3 regions of the Embleya sp. NPDC050154 genome follow, and region 2 is predicted to be linked to each of the others. Evidence: riboswitches for the same ligand, from Rfam matches in the RefSeq annotation. Region 2 holds a riboswitch; each other region holds the start of a gene.
What was found. Region 2 has a riboswitch for cobalamin ahead of ACIBSV_RS29565 (ribonucleoside-diphosphate reductase subunit alpha). Riboswitches for the same ligand answer to the same signal wherever they lie in the genome.
Positions count from the first base shown of each region.

Region 1: another riboswitch for cobalamin. It lies ahead of metE (5-methyltetrahydropteroyltriglutamate--homocysteine S-methyltransferase); the one in region 2 lies ahead of ACIBSV_RS29565 (ribonucleoside-diphosphate reductase subunit alpha).
Region 3: another riboswitch for cobalamin. It lies ahead of ACIBSV_RS15445 (ABC transporter substrate-binding protein); the one in region 2 lies ahead of ACIBSV_RS29565 (ribonucleoside-diphosphate reductase subunit alpha).

Region 1 covers NZ_JBITJP010000001.1:463,592-467,109, forward strand. The annotation lists gene metE (5-methyltetrahydropteroyltriglutamate--homocysteine S-methyltransferase) at 73-2,397, opposite strand; cobalamin riboswitch at 2,554-2,775, opposite strand; gene ACIBSV_RS02150 (flagellar hook-length control protein FliK) at 2,996-3,518, opposite strand, start outside.
Region 2 covers NZ_JBITJP010000015.1:192,177-197,741, reverse strand. The annotation lists gene ACIBSV_RS29585 (alkaline phosphatase D family protein) at 1-686, shown strand, start outside; gene ACIBSV_RS29580 (MarR family winged helix-turn-helix transcriptional regulator) at 820-1,281, shown strand; gene ACIBSV_RS29575 (GNAT family N-acetyltransferase) at 1,287-2,111, shown strand; gene mug (G/U mismatch-specific DNA glycosylase) at 2,192-2,785, shown strand; cobalamin riboswitch at 3,659-3,910, shown strand; gene ACIBSV_RS29565 (ribonucleoside-diphosphate reductase subunit alpha) at 3,986-5,565, shown strand, end outside.
Region 3 covers NZ_JBITJP010000006.1:165,914-171,478, reverse strand. The annotation lists gene galE (UDP-glucose 4-epimerase GalE) at 1-162, opposite strand, end outside; gene galT (galactose-1-phosphate uridylyltransferase) at 168-1,274, opposite strand; gene ACIBSV_RS15450 (DeoR/GlpR family DNA-binding transcription regulator) at 1,410-2,213, shown strand; cobalamin riboswitch at 2,428-2,666, shown strand; gene ACIBSV_RS15445 (ABC transporter substrate-binding protein) at 2,788-3,804, shown strand; gene ACIBSV_RS15440 (FecCD family ABC transporter permease) at 3,801-4,955, shown strand; gene ACIBSV_RS15435 (ABC transporter ATP-binding protein) at 4,952-5,565, shown strand, end outside.

The sequences.
Region 1 (3,518 bases), on a different contig from region 2:
GGCACGCATGGCCGCCGCGACGACCCGGACCGCCGGGGCGGGGCGTGCCTTCCCCGCCCCGGTGGTCCCGACTCAGGACGCGGCGTCGGGGAGCGTCGCCCGTACCCCGCGCGCCGCCGCCACCAGGTTCTCCAACGAGGCGCGAACCTCGGGCCAGCCGCGGGTCTTGAGGCCGCAGTCGGGGTTGACCCACAACCGCCCGGCGGGGATCGCGGTCAACCCCTCGTGCAGCAGAGCGGTCACCTCCTCCGCACTCGGGACGCGCGGGGAGTGGATGTCGTACACACCGGGACCGGCCTCGCGCGGATAGCCGTGGGCGGCGAGCTCCCGGGCGACCTGCATGTGCGAACGGGCGGCCTCCAGGCTGATCACGTCGGCGTCGAGGTCGTCGATCGCCTGCACGATGTCGCCGAACTCGGCGTAGCACATGTGCGTGTGGATCTGGGTGGCCGCGCGCACGCCGGAGGTGGTCAGGCGGAACGACTCGGTGGCCCAGGCCAGGTATTCGGCGCGGTCCGCGGCGCGCAGCGGCAGTGTCTCGCGCAGCGCTGGTTCGTCCACCTGGATGACCGAGCCCCCCGCGTCCTCCAGGTCGCGGACCTCGTCGCGCAGCGCCAGGGCGACCTGCCGGGCGGTGGTTCCGAGCGGCTGGTCGTCGCGCACGAAGGACCACGCGAGCATGGTGACGGGGCCGGTGAGCATGCCCTTGACGGGGCGGTCGGACAACGACTGGGCGAACGAGGTCCAGCGCACGGTCATCGGCTCGGGACGGGAGATGTCGCCGGCCAGGATCGGCGGGCGCACGTACCGGGTGCCGTACGACTGGACCCAGCCGTGCCGGGTGGCCACGTATCCGGTGAGTTGTTCGGCGAAGTACTGCACCATGTCGTTGCGTTCGGCCTCGCCGTGCACCAGGACGTCGATTCCGGCCTTCTCCTGGAAGGAGATCACGTCGCGGATCTCGGACTCGATGCGTTCCTCGTAGCCTGCCTCGTCGATGCGTCCGGCGCGCAGGTCGGCGCGGGCGGTGCGCAGCTCGCCGGTCTGCGGGAAGGAGCCGATCGTGGTCGTCGGCAGCAACGGGAGTCCCAGGTGGGCACGTTGGGCCGCGGCGCGCTCGGCGTAGGGCAGGCTGCGCCGGCCGTCCGCGTCGGTGACCGCGGCGGCGCGGGCACGTACGGCGGGGTCGCGGGTCAGGGCGGAGGTCTTGCGCGCGGCCAGGTCGGCCCGGTTGGCGGCGAGATGGGTCGCGATGGTGTCCGTGCCCTGGCCCAGGCCGCGGGCCAACGTGACGATCTCCTCGGTCTTTTGCCGGGCGAAGGCGAGCCATCGGGAGACCTGCGGGTCGATGTCGCGCTCGTCGCCGGCGTCCAGGGGCACGTGCAACAGGGAGCAGGACGCGGACACGTCGACGCGCTCGGCCAGGCCCAGCAGGGTACCCAGGGTGGCCAGCGACCTGCCGAGGTCGTTGATCCACACGTTGCGCCCGTCGACGACGCCGGCGACCAGGCGCTTGCCGGGCAGTCCGCCGACGGCGGCCAGGGCGTCCAGGTTGGCGAACGCGGCTCCGGTGAAGTCGAGGGCGAGCCCCTCGATCGGCGCCTTGGCCAGGATCGGCAACGCCTCGCCGAGGCGGTCGAAGTACGAGGCGACCAGCAGCCTGGGCCGGTCGGTGAGCGCGCCGAGGTCGCGGTAGGCGCGTGCGATGGCGTTGAGTTCGGCGAAGCTGCGGTCCTGGACCAGCGCGGGTTCGTCCAGTTGCACCCACTCGGCGCCGGCCGCGCGCAGGTCGGCGAGCACCTCGGCGTACACCGGCAGTAGTCGATCCAACAGGGTCAGCGGCTGGAAGTCGGCCGCGACGCCGGGCGCGGGCTTGGCGAGCAGGAGGTAGGTGATCGGTCCGACCAGTACGGGGCGGGCGGTCAGGCCCTGTGCGACGGCCTCCTCGAACTCGGCGACCTGCTTGGCGGAGTTCGCGGAGAACACGGTGTCGGGGCCGAGTTCGGGGACCAGGTAGTGGTAGTTCGTGTCGAACCACTTGGTCATCTCCAGCGGCGCCACCTCCTGGGTGCCGCGCGCCATCGCGAAGTAGCCGTCCAGGGCGTCGGCTTCGACGGCCGCACGGTGGCGGGGCGGGATCGCGCCGACCATCACGGTGGTGTCCAGGACGTGGTCGTAGAGCGAGAAGTCGCCGGTGGGCACCTCGTGTACACCGGCATCGGCGAGCCGATCGCGGTTGGCGCGGCGCAGTTCGGCCGCGGTCTCGCGAAGCCCGTCGGCGGTGACCCGACCGGCCCAGTAGCCCTCGATGGCCTTCTTCAACTCCCGGCGCGGGCCCTGTCGGGGGTAGCCGTACACGGTGGCGCGGGTTGCCGCGGCTGCGGACTTGGTGGTCACGGAACTCTCCTTCGCGAGTTGTCTCCGGAATCCCGGGACGGATCGAGGGCGCGAAGGGATGGCAAGCCGCCGGGGCGTTTCGGCGCTGTCGCGCACGTGTGCCACCGGGGTTGTCCGCCGACCCGCCCACGAGGTCACCGAGATCACCGTGTGCCTCGTCGGCACACGGGCAGTGGCAGGTCTTCGGACTCGTGGGCGCGTCCACCGAAAGGGCGGACTCCTACTGGCCGTCGCTTCCCGGGCCCGTCCTGGGGCCCAGTGCTGTTGACGGCGGTCGTTCCCACTCACCGCTGCGGGGCAGTCCCGGATTCACACCGGGTTCCCTCTTACGACGCGCCTGCCTGGCGGGCAGGGCGAACCGACTGCGTCCGTCAGCTTAGCCGGCGATGGGCGCGTCCGGCAGGCGAGTCCACCCGGTGGACGGTGAAACGACGTACGCGCGAGGCGGATGCCGCCGCCGGCGCCGATCGGGCAGGCGTGCGCGGTCCGTTCCCGGCGTTCGTTCCGACCGAATCACGCGCGTCGGCGATGACCGGCGGAACGAACGCGGTCGCGGAGCCGAGGACGACCTCGCTTCGGATCCGACGCCGGGTCGGCCCTACGGGCGCGTGGGGGCCACGCGCGGGGGCGGATTGGTGGTGGAGGTCTTGTCCTTGGAGAAGGACCAGCCCTCGAAGCTGCCCAGCGGGGGCTTGCGGTTGGTCGCACCCCACGAGCTGTACGTCCAAGTGCCGTTGTTCGGCGCGTGCCAGTACGACCAATACGCGGACGCCGGAGGGGTGTTGACGCAGGGCTCGGTGTCCGTGCCGGGCTTGCCCTCGATCCGGCAGATGAACGCCTCGCCCCACCGGTTCGTGCCCTGGATCTGGAAGCCGGCGTTCTTGAGCGCGGCCAGACCGGTGGCCTGGTCGCCGGGCGCGCAACGGGTGAGCGTGGCGCCGCCGAGTTCCTGGAAGTCGACGATCACGGTCACCCCGTTGGCGTCCGGGCAGACGCCGGCGGAGCCCTTGGTGGGGTCGATGGCGTAGGCGGCGGGTGCGCTCACGGTGATCTGGGCGGTGGCGGGCAGCAGGAGAAGGGCGAGTGCCCCGACCAGCCGGCCTATTCGAGCCTTGTTCCCA
Region 2 (5,565 bases):
CCGAGCAGGCGGACGAGGGCGGGTACGACCACCTGCTGATCGGCACGTCGTTGCCGTGGTTGTTGCCGCACGGCATCCACGACCTGGAGTCGTGGAACGAGGCGTTGTGCGCGGGCGAGCGGGGGCCGCGGGTGGCGGGCTGGAGCGAGTGGTTGCGGCGGGCGAGCGACCTGGAGCACTGGGCGGCGTTCCGCGACTCGTTCGAGGCGTTGTCCGCGTTGATCGGCCGGATCGCGCTGCACGGCCCCCGGGCGGGCGGCCCGGCGCCGGCGACGGTGTGCGTGTTGTCGGGGGATGTGCACCACGTCTACGCGGCCGAGGCGCGCTGGGTCAGTGCGGGGGAGGGGCCGCGGGCCGGGGAGGATTCGGCGGACCTGGCCCGGGTCTACCAGTTGACCTGTTCGCCGGTGCACAACTCGGTGCCCCCGGCGATCCGGGTCGGATTCCGGTTCGGGTGGGGCCGGATGGCGACCCGCATCGGGCGCGCCCTGGCCCGGCACGCGAGGCTGGCCCCGCTGCCGGTCGAGTGGACGAAGCTGGGCGGTCCGTGGTTCGGCAACCACCTGATGACGCTCACCCTGCACGGGCGCCGGGCCGTCCTGTCCCTGGATCGGGCCGAGGGCGACCGGCACAACCGGGCCGCTCGGCTGCGCCGCGTGGGCCGGGCGACGCTCCGGGAGGGGTGAGGCACGGTCCGCGAGCGGCCCCGGCGAGTCGTGGGTCGGCCGCCTCTCGTGAGGGGCCCGTCTCGTGGAAGTTGCCGAGTGCAACTAACATCTTTTATGGTGGTGGCGAGTCGCCACGAAGAGGAGCCTCGCCATGGCCACCCGGGAAGCCTGCCGGCACCTGCTCACCGAGTTCGAGGGCATCGTCGGCGTCCACCGCAGCCTCGCCAAGGCGGTTCCGATCGGCAGCCTGCCGCCCGGCTCCGCAGTCCTGTTCGCGCTTGCCCGCAGTACGCGGCCGCTGCGCGCCGGGCACGTCGCCGAACTGCTCGACCTGGACATGTCCGTGGTCAGCCGACACATCGCACACCTGGTCGAGCACGGGTGGGTGGAGCGCCGGCCGCACCCCCATGACGGCCGCTCCTTCCTGCTCGGCCTCACCCCGGAGGGTCGCGCGGTGGTCGATCGGGCCACCGACGACCGCCTGACGGTGATCGCCGAGCGCCTCGACGACTGGTCCGACGAGGACGCCCGGACGCTGTCCGAGCTGCTCGCGCGACTGAAGGCCGGGTTGGCACACCGGCCGGTATCGGTGCCGGTGGTCGTGTCACACTGACCCGCATGCCGAAGTCCGCCGCAGAGGCGCGCGCCCACTTGGAGATGTTCTACGACGCGGTGGCCCGCCGAGCCACCCGCACGGAAACGTTCGGCGCGCTGACCCTGTTCATTCGTGAGGGCCAAGGGTGGCCCTTCTACGCACGACCCACGCTCGGCAGCTCCGTCGAGCCCACCGTCGCGGACGTCCGCGCGGTGCGGGCGCGGCAGAGAGAGTTGAAAGTGCCCCAGACGTTCGAATGGGTCGACGAGACCACCCCGGCGCTGCGCGCGGCCGCGATCGAGGCCGAACTGCACGTCCACGAGCACCCGTTGATGGTGCTCGACCCGGCCGAGCTTCCGGCCGAACGCCCGGCCCTGCCCGACCTGGTGACGGTGCGTCGGATCCGGGCGGACGCGACCGACCTGGCGATCGTGCACAGCGTCGCGGCGGTCGGCTTCGCGAACCCGGGGACCGCGTCGGGGACCGACGGCCCGACCGAACGGGATACCGCCGCGCTCGGCCAGGACCCGGGACTGCTGTCCTACCTCAACGAGCGCCTGCGCACCGGCGAGACGGTGATGTTCGCCGCGTACGGCCCGGCCGGGCCGCTGTGCGTGGGCAGTTATCAGCACCTGTACGGCACCACCGAGATCGTCGGTGTGGCCACCCTCCCCGCGGCCCGACGTGGCGGCCTCGCGGCGGCGGTGACCTGGGAGCTGGCCCGGCACGCGCTCACCGACGGGAGCGAGACGGTGTTCCTGTCGGCGGGCGACCAGGACGTGGCCCGCGTGTACGACCGGCTCGGCTTCCGGTCGGTGGGGACGGCGCTGATCGCGGAGGCGCCGTGAGCACCCCGGCGCAGCCCGGGCCGCCCGCGAAGCCCGTCGTGCTGCCGATCCCGCCCGGGCGCAATCCCACCGCCGCCGAAATGGCCGCCGCGCACGGCCGGACCATCCCCGACGTGATCGGACCGAACCTGCGGGTGTTGTTCTGCGGGATCAACCCCGGCCTGTGGTCCGGTGCGACCGGGCGGCACTTCGCCCGCCCCGGCAACCGGTTCTGGCCCGCGCTGTACGCCTCCGGGTTCACGCCCCGCCTGCTCGCGCCCGCCGAGCAGGACGCGTTGACCGCGCTCGGTCTCGGCATCACCAACGTGGTGGCCCGCACCACCGCCCGTGCGGACGAGTTGAGCCGGGACGAGTACGTCGCCGGCGGCGCGGCGCTCACCGCCAAGGTGCGCACGTACCGGCCGGCCTGGCTGGCCGTGCTCGGCATCGGCGCGTACCGGACCGGTTTCGGCCGGCCCAAGGCGGTGGTCGGTCGACAGGCCGAGACCATCGGCGACACCCGGATCTGGGTGCTGCCGAACCCGAGCGGCCTGAACGCGCACTGGACGGCGGCGGCGCTCGGCGAGGCGTTCGCCGAACTGCGCACGGCGGCGGCCCAGATCGAAAGCACCCGACCGGAAACGCCACGCACCGAAACCGCCGGGACCGAAAGCACCCGGACCGAAACCACCTGACCGGAAGGCACCCGGCCGGAAACCCGCCGAAACCCATCGAAGGCGGTCGAAGGCTGCCTGAATGCGGCCCGAGGACGACCCGAAGGGGCGCGACCGCCCCAGGGCGCGGTCGGTGCGCCCGGGCCGGTCCGCGCGCCTGTATCCGAGTCGATTCGTCCATCGACCGAGTGGGATCACCCGGTTGGTGGTTACTTCGCGTTCCCTCGCGCGGTTGGGTCGGCATGGAGATCCTGCGGGCCCCGTTCGGGCCGTGGCCCACCGAGGCGTTCGAGACACCCGTGTACGAGGCGTTGGTCGCGGAGTGGCGCGACTCGGGCCGGGAGGTACCCCGGCCGGTGGACCGATGCCCCGACCGCCCGGCGCGACACGCGCGCCCATCCGGGGCCGGCCCCCGCACCGGCCGCCCCTGAGGACGCCGCCGAGGCCACCTCCGAGGCAGCCCACACCGGCCGCCGGAGGCACCCGCCGACACGCCCGGCTCCCGCCTCGCCGACCCGCCCGTCGGACGCCGTACATGCCAGGCACGCCCCGCGGCCGACCGTACGCTCCCAATGCCTCGCCCTCGCCCGCTCGGCCGCCCCGCGAAGGTCTTTCCCTCGACGCCCGGACACCACGTTCGACAGGGGCTCGGCGACGCGCGCCGCGCACAACGCCGGCGTGTCGTGCAGCCATTCGGCGGCCCGCGCGCGAGTACCGTCATGCCGGGCGTACGCCGGGAGGAGACGATTCCGCTCGGCTCGGAGGCGCCACGACACCCGGTGTGGACGGCATCGCCGCCGGGAGTGGGCCCGTCCCGGCCGAAATCGTGGTACGTCGGGAATCGCGACACGACACAACACCTGGGGGTGCGGCGACCACCCCGCCACTACATATATGCTCTGCGACGCAGCTGGTTCGCCGTTCCGGTTCAAACGGAAAGGCGACGCAAGAGGGAACCCGGTGTGAAGCCGGGACTGCCCCCGCAGCGGTAAGCGGGAACGAATGTCGTCCTGCGGCGCCGAACGCCCGGAGGGGTTCGGCGCGCGACGACCACGGGGAACTCCGCGGCCCGCCGAGCACATCGTGCCCGGTGGCGCCCCGGCATGCCCGCGAGTCCGAATACCTGCCGGCTGTCCGCGCCTTCGGGCGTGGGGTCACTGTACGTACGAGCTCGCGAGGAGAGAGCACGTGACCGTTGTGGACAGCGTGGGCGCGACCCGGATGCGGATCGACGAAAGCCCCGAGGACCAACTGGCTACCCTGGTGCGCACCCAGGCGCGCGATCTGCCGGAGGTCGATCCGGATCGGGTCGTCCGCCGGGTCGTCGCGGGTCTCAACGAGGGCGCGGACAAGGGAGCGGCCGCGGACCTGGCGGTGCGTACCGCCGCCGAGCTGATCGCGGAGGAGCCCGCCTACTCGCGGCTCGCCGCGCGCCTGCTCGCCGGCCGGATCGCGGACGAGGCCCTCGACGCGGGGGTCACCTCGTTCAGCGCAGGCATCGCGCTCGGCCGGCGCGAGGGCGTCATCGGCGCGGAGACCGCGGCGTTCGTCGCCGAGCACGCCGCCGAGTTGGACGCCGCCGTGGACGTCGACGGCGACCGGCGGTTCGAGTACTTCGGCCTGCGCACCGTGTACGACCGCTACCTGTTGCGCCACCCGGTCTCGCGCAAGGTGGTCGAGACCCCGCAGCACTTCCTGCTGCGCGTGGCGTGCGGCCTGGCCCAGGAGCCCGGCGAGGCGATCGGCTTCTACCGGCTGATGTCCTCGCTCGCCTACCTGCCCAGCTCGCCGACGCTGTTCAACTCCGGCACCGTGCACACCCAGATGTCCTCGTGCTACCTGCTCGACTCGCCCAAGGACGAGCTGGAGTCGATCTACGACATGTACGGGCGGATCGCCCGACTGTCGAAGTTCGCCGGCGGCATCGGCGTGGCGTGGTCGCGGGTGCGTTCGCGCGGCTCGCTGATCCGCGGCACCAACGGGCACTCCAACGGCATCGTGCCGTGGCTCAAGACGCTCGACTCGTCGGTGGCCGCGGTCAACCAGGGCGGCCGGCGCAAGGGCGCGGCCTGCGTGTACCTGGAGACCTGGCACCCGGACATCCTGGAGTTCCTCGAACTGCGCGAGAACACCGGTGAGGACGCGCGCCGCACGCACAACCTCAACCTGGCCAACTGGGTGCCGGACCTGTTCATGCGCCGGGTCGAGGAGGACGGCGTCTGGTCGCTGTTCGACCCGAACGAGCTGCCCGAACTGCCCGACCTGTGGGGCGCCGAGTTCGACAAGGTGTACGAAGCCGCCGAGCGGGACGGCCGGTTCGTCCGGCAGATGCCCGCGCGCGACCTCTACGCCCGGATGATGCGCACGCTCGCGCAGACCGGCAACGGCTGGATGACCTTCAAGGACGCCGCCAACCGCACCTGCAACCAGGCCGCGGAGCCCGGCAACGTGGTGCACCTGTCCAACCTGTGCACCGAGATCCTCGAGGTGACCAGCGACGGCGAGACCGCCGTGTGCAACCTCGGCTCGGTCAACCTCGGCGCGCACGTGATCGCCGGCGAGGGCATGGACTGGGACAAGCTGCGCGCGACGGTGCGCACTGCGGTGGTCTTCCTGGACCGCGTGATCGACATCAACTACTACCCGACCGACCAGGCCGCCGCGTCCAACCCGCGGTGGCGCCCGGTGGGCCTGGGCCTGATGGGCCTGCAGGACGTGTTCTTCACGCTCGGCATGCCGTTCGACTCGGTCGAGGCGCGCGAGTTGTCCACGCTGATCTCCGAGGAGATCTACCTGACCGC
Region 3 (5,565 bases), on a different contig from region 2:
TTCGGCGGCGTCCTGGACCCGGCCCTCGACGAGTCGCGCCTTGTCCGGGACCGCGTCCCGATGCCCCGTGGACAGGTCGTCGAGCACCACCACCTCGTGGCCGGCCGCGACCAGGTGGGCGGCGACGACGCTGCCCACGTAGCCCGCGCCGCCGGTGACCATGAGCTTCATTCGCCGACCTCCCGCAGTCGTGCCGCCGCGGTCTCCGGCGGCACGTCGCTGATGAACACACCCATCCCCGATTCGCTCCCGGCAAGGTACTTCAACTTGCCCGGTGCCCGGCGAATCGAGAAAAGCTCCAGGTGGAGCGCGAAGTCCTGGCGCCCCGAGCGGACCGGCGCCTGCTGCCACGCGGAGATGTACGGCGCGGGCTCGCCGTCGAACAGCCGGTCGAAGCGGCCCAGCAGGTCCAGGTACATCGCGCCGAACTCGGCGCGCGCGGCCTCCTCCAGCGCGAGCAGGTCCGGCACCCGGCGGTTCGGGTACAGGTGCACCTCGTACGGCCAGCGCGCGGCGGCGGGCACGAACGCCGTCCAGTGCCCGCCCTCGGCCACGATCCGCGACCCGTCCGCGCGCTCGTCGGCCAGCACGTCGTCGAACAGGTTGCGGCCGGTGCGGTGCCGGTGCGCGGTCGTGGTGGCGATCATCGCGGCCGTGCGCGGGGTGACGAACGGGTAGGCGTAGATCTGCCCGTGCGAGTGCGGCAGCGTCACGCCGATCTCCCGGCCGCGGTTCTCGAAGCAGTACACCTGCTCGACGCCGGGCAGCGCGGACAACTCGGCGGTGCGGTCGGTCCACGCGTCCAGGACCAGGCGCGCACGCTCGGGGGTGAGGTCCTTGAAGGACGCGTCGTGCTCGGGGGTGAAGCACACCACCTCGCACCGTCCGCCGGACGGTCGGCGCGGGAACGGGGCGTGGTCCCAGCCGGGTTCCGGGCCCGCCGGCGGACCGCCGGCGGCCGCGGAGGAGCCGGACATGGACGGGAAGCGGTTCTCGAAGACGACGACCTCGTAGTCGGACTCGGCGACCTCGGTGGCCCGCTCGGGCGTGGACGGGCACAGCGGGCACGCGTCGGCGGCGGGCAGGTGGGTCCGGGTCTGCCGGTGCGAGGCGACCATGACCCATTCGTCGAGCAGTCGGTCGTAGCGCATCTCCGAGCCACTGACCACGGGCGCGAGATCGCGGTGGTCGACGGCGGTGCGCACCGCGTCGTCCCGGGTGTCGTAGTAGACGATCTCGCGACCGTCGGCCATGACGGCCTGCGTCTTCTTCATGAGCTCATTTTGCGAAGCTTTCCAAAACTTGTCAATGAGAAAGGAAAGAGCCTGGAAGGCTTGCCATTTGGCGGGATCGACCGGGGGTCACCTGCGGTTTGACAAGTTTCGAAAGGTGTCCGCAAGATGCTGCCCATGCCTGACGACGACACCGACGGATTGCCCGCCGAGGGCCGCCGCGCCCGGATGGCAGCGACGATCGCGGACCGGGGTTTCGCCAAGGTCACCGACCTGGCCGAGGCGTTCGGCATCTCGCGGGTGACGGTCCGGGCCGACCTGGAGGTGTTGGAGCGGCAGGGCCGGCTGCGCCGGGTCCGCGGCGGCGCGATGTTCACCGGCCGCGACCCCCGGGTGGAGCCGTCCTTCGAGGAGGCGTTGACCTCGGCGTCGCCGGCGAAGACGCTGATCGGGCGGGCGGCCGCGGCACTGGTGTCGCCGTCCGAGAGCGTGGTGCTGGACGTGGGCACGACCACCACGTTCGTGGCCCGCGCGCTGGTGGACCGCGAGGAACTGCGCGACCTCGTGGTGTTCACCAACGGGCTGACCATCGCCCTGGAGCTGGAACGGGCGATCCCGCGGTTCTCGGTCGTGGTCACCGGCGGCACGCTGCGGCCGTTGCAGCACTCGCTGATCAATCCGCTCGGCGACCACATTCTGGAGCGGATCCACGCCGACACGGTCTTCATCGGTTGCAACGGCGTGCATCCCACCGGGGGCATCACCAATGTGAACCTGCCCGAGGCCGAGGCCAAACGCGCGATGTTGCGAGCCGCGGGTCGCCGGGTCGTGGTCGCGGACGGCTCGAAGCTGGGCCGGGTCGAACTCGCCGAGGTGTGCCCGCTGGCGGACATCGACCTGCTGATCACGAGCGGCGCGGCCGATGCGGAGGCGCTCGACGCGCTGCGCGACGTGGGGCTGGAGATCCTGGTCGCGGAGTAGGCGGCCGCTGCGCGCAGCGGGTGCGGGGTGGGCATGTACCGGAGCGCGCGGAGTAGGCGGGCACGGCGCGAAGCGGGTAAGGGTGGGCACGTACCCGAGCGCGGGACCCTGCCCGGACCCGAGCCGGTCCTCCCGCCGTGGCCCTTCACTCGGCCACCGCGACCCTCGGCGCGCCTGTCCCGGCCCCCTCGCTCGACGGTCGAGGCGCCCTGGTTAGGCTGCCCTTGCGAACGGTTCACCCGGCTTCGACCGATTCCGGGTGTCGCAAGAGGGAATCCGGTGCGAATCCGGAACTGCCCCGCAGCGGTAAGTGGGAACGAAAGTCGTCATCACGCACTGGGCCCCGGTCGAACGGGTCCCGGGAAGCGACGACCGGTAGGCATCCCGGCCACACCCGTGGCTCCCGGGACCCGCCCACGAGTCCGAAGACCTGCCGTCGCCCGCGTACGCCTCACGCACGCGGACTTCCGGGACCTCGCGGGCGGGTCCGTCGGACGACGGCGCCGTGCGGTGTCCGCCGCCGTACTCCCTCCCGAGTTCCCCCGACGAGGACTCGCAAGGGAGAGCTTCGACGATGCGTACGCAGATACCCGGGCGGATGCCGGCGGCACACCGATATTCGTGGGCCGCGGCGGTGGCCGCCCTCGCGCTGTTCGCGACCGCGTGCGGCGGCGCCGTGCGGGACGACAAGGCCGCCGCTCCCGCACCCGCCGCCTACAAGCCGTACGCGGACACCGACAACTGCGGTGTGACCACGAGCTACGACCGGCCGCCGCAGCGCGCCGCGACGCTGACCTCCAACGCGACCGAGCTGATGCTCGAACTGGGCCTGGCCGACCGGATGGTGGGCACCGCCTACCTCAAGGGCCGGACCATCGGCGACAAGTACAAGGAGCCGTACGCGCGGATCCCGGTGCTCGCCGACGCGCAACCCTCGCTGGAGAAACTCCTCGAAGCCACCCCCGACTTCGTCTACTCGGGCTACCCGGACGGCTTCTCCGAGTCGTCCGGCCACACCCGGGCGCGGCTCGGCGAGTTGAACATCAAGACCCACCTCAACCCCGAGGGCTGCGCCAAGGCGCCGGTCACCTTCGATCAGCTCTACGGCGAACTCCGCTCCATCGGCGGCATCTTCGGCGTGCCCGAGCGCGCCGAGCGCTCCGCCGCCGCGTTCCGGCAGCGGCTCGACGCGGTCACCGCGCGGCTCGCCGGCGCCGCGCCGGTCAAGGTGTTCGTGTACAACTCGGGCGCCGACGCCGCGCAGACCACCGGCGGCAACTCGATGCTCAACGAGATCATCACCCGTGCCGGTGGCACCAACGTGTTCGCCGACCTGAACGAGCGCTGGACCAAGGTCTCCTGGGAGCAGGTGGCCGAACGCAAGCCGGACGTGGTGCTGATCTACGACTACGTGACGCCGCCGGTCGACGCCAAGATCGCCACCCTCAAGGCCACTCCGGTACTCGCCGACGTACCGGCGCTGCGCGCGAACGCCTTCCCGGTGATCTCGCTGTCCGTCGCGCAGCCCGGGCCGCGCTCGGTGGACGCGGTCGAGGAACTCGCCAGGCAACTGCACCCCGACCGGCCGTGACGGTCCTTCGGGACCCGGTGGCGGTACGGGTCGCGGTCCTGCGCGGCGAGGGCCCGCCGACACCACCGGTCGGCCGTGCGGCGGTCGTCCCGGGCGGCCGGGTCCGCCTTCCGCTGGTGGTCGGCGGCCTCCTCGTCGCGCTGTTCGCGGCGGCCGCGGCGGGGCTGCTGGTGGGGTCGGTGTCGGTGCCCTGGTCGGAGACGTGGCGCATCCTCGCGCATCGCATCGGCGGAGACGCGTGGGTGCGGCCGTCGTGGAGCCGCGCACACGACCTGATCATCGCCGACACCCGGTTGCCCAGGGTGCTGCTCGCCGCCGTCGTCGGCGCGACGCTGGCCGTGGTGGGCATGGTGATCCAGGCGATCGTGCGCAACCCGCTGGCCGGTCCGGACGTGCTCGGCGTCTCCTCCGGCGCGGCCACCGGAGCGGTCCTGGTGATGCGCTGGGGCGTCGCGTCGATCGGCGGCCTTTCGCTGGGCGCGCTCACCCTGAACGCGGCCGCGTTCACCGGCGGACTGATCACCCTGCTCGTGGTCTTCTCGGTGGCCCGCTCCGGCGGCCGGGTCACCGCCGTGCGACTGGTCCTGGCCGGCGTCGCGGTCAGCGCCGTGTTGTCCTCGCTGACCAGCCTGCTCGTGCTGACCTCACCGGATCCGCAACTCGCCGCCCAGGTGCTGTTCTGGACGCTGGGCGGCTTCGGCTCGGCCCGCTGGACCCTGCTGCTCGTCCCCGCCCTCGCGCTCGCGATCGGCCTGGTGGTGCTGCTGCTCCAGGCGCGCAACCTCAACCTGCTCCTGGCCGGCGAGGAGAGCGCGGCCGCGCTCGGCCTGGACGTCCAGCGCTTTCGGCAGGGCATGTTCCTGCTCGCGGCGGTGCTCACCGGGGTCGTCGTCGCGGTCAGCGGCGTGATCGGCTTCGTCGGCCTGATGTTGCCGCACGTGGTGCGATTGCTGGTCGGCGCGGATCATCGGCGCGCGCTGCCGGTGGCCGCGCTGCTCGGCGCGGTGTTCGCGATCTGCGCCGACCTGGTGGCGCGTACGGTGCTCGCGCCGCAGGAGTTGCCGGTGGGCATCGTGACCTCGCTGGTCGGCGGCCCGTTCTTCGTCTGGCTGCTGCGCCGGGACGCGCGACGGGAAGCGGGCGCACGATGACCGGGCCCGCGGCACGCCTGGTCCTGGACGACGTCACCTTCGCGATCAACGGCCGGCCCCTGGTCGACGCGGCGTCGCTGACCGTCGAGCCCGGCGAGGTGGTCGGTCTGCTCGGCCCCAACGGCAGCGGCAAGTCGACCCTGCTGCGCAGCGTGTACCGGGTGAACCGGCCGACCTCGGGCCGGGTACTCCTGGACGGCGAGGACGTGTGGACGCACTCGGCGCGCTGGGCCGCACGCCGGATCGGCACCGTACTCCAGGACATGCCCACCGACTTTCCGCTGACCGTGCGGGACGTGGTCGCGATGGGCCGCTCCGCGCACAAGGGCCTGCTCGACCCGGACGACGCGACCGACCGGGCGATCGTGGCGGCGGCGGTGGAGCTGCTGGAACTCGCCGACCTGACCGAGCGCGCGTTCGCGCTGCTGTCCGGCGGTGAGCGGCAGCGGGCGCTGGTGGCACGGGCGTTGGTACAGCAGCCGGGCCTGCTGATATTGGACGAGCCGACCAACCACCTCGACATCCACCACCAGCTCGCACTGCTGCGGTTGGTCCGTCGGCTGGGCGTGAGCGTGCTGGTCGCCCTGCACGACCTCAACCTGGCGGCGAT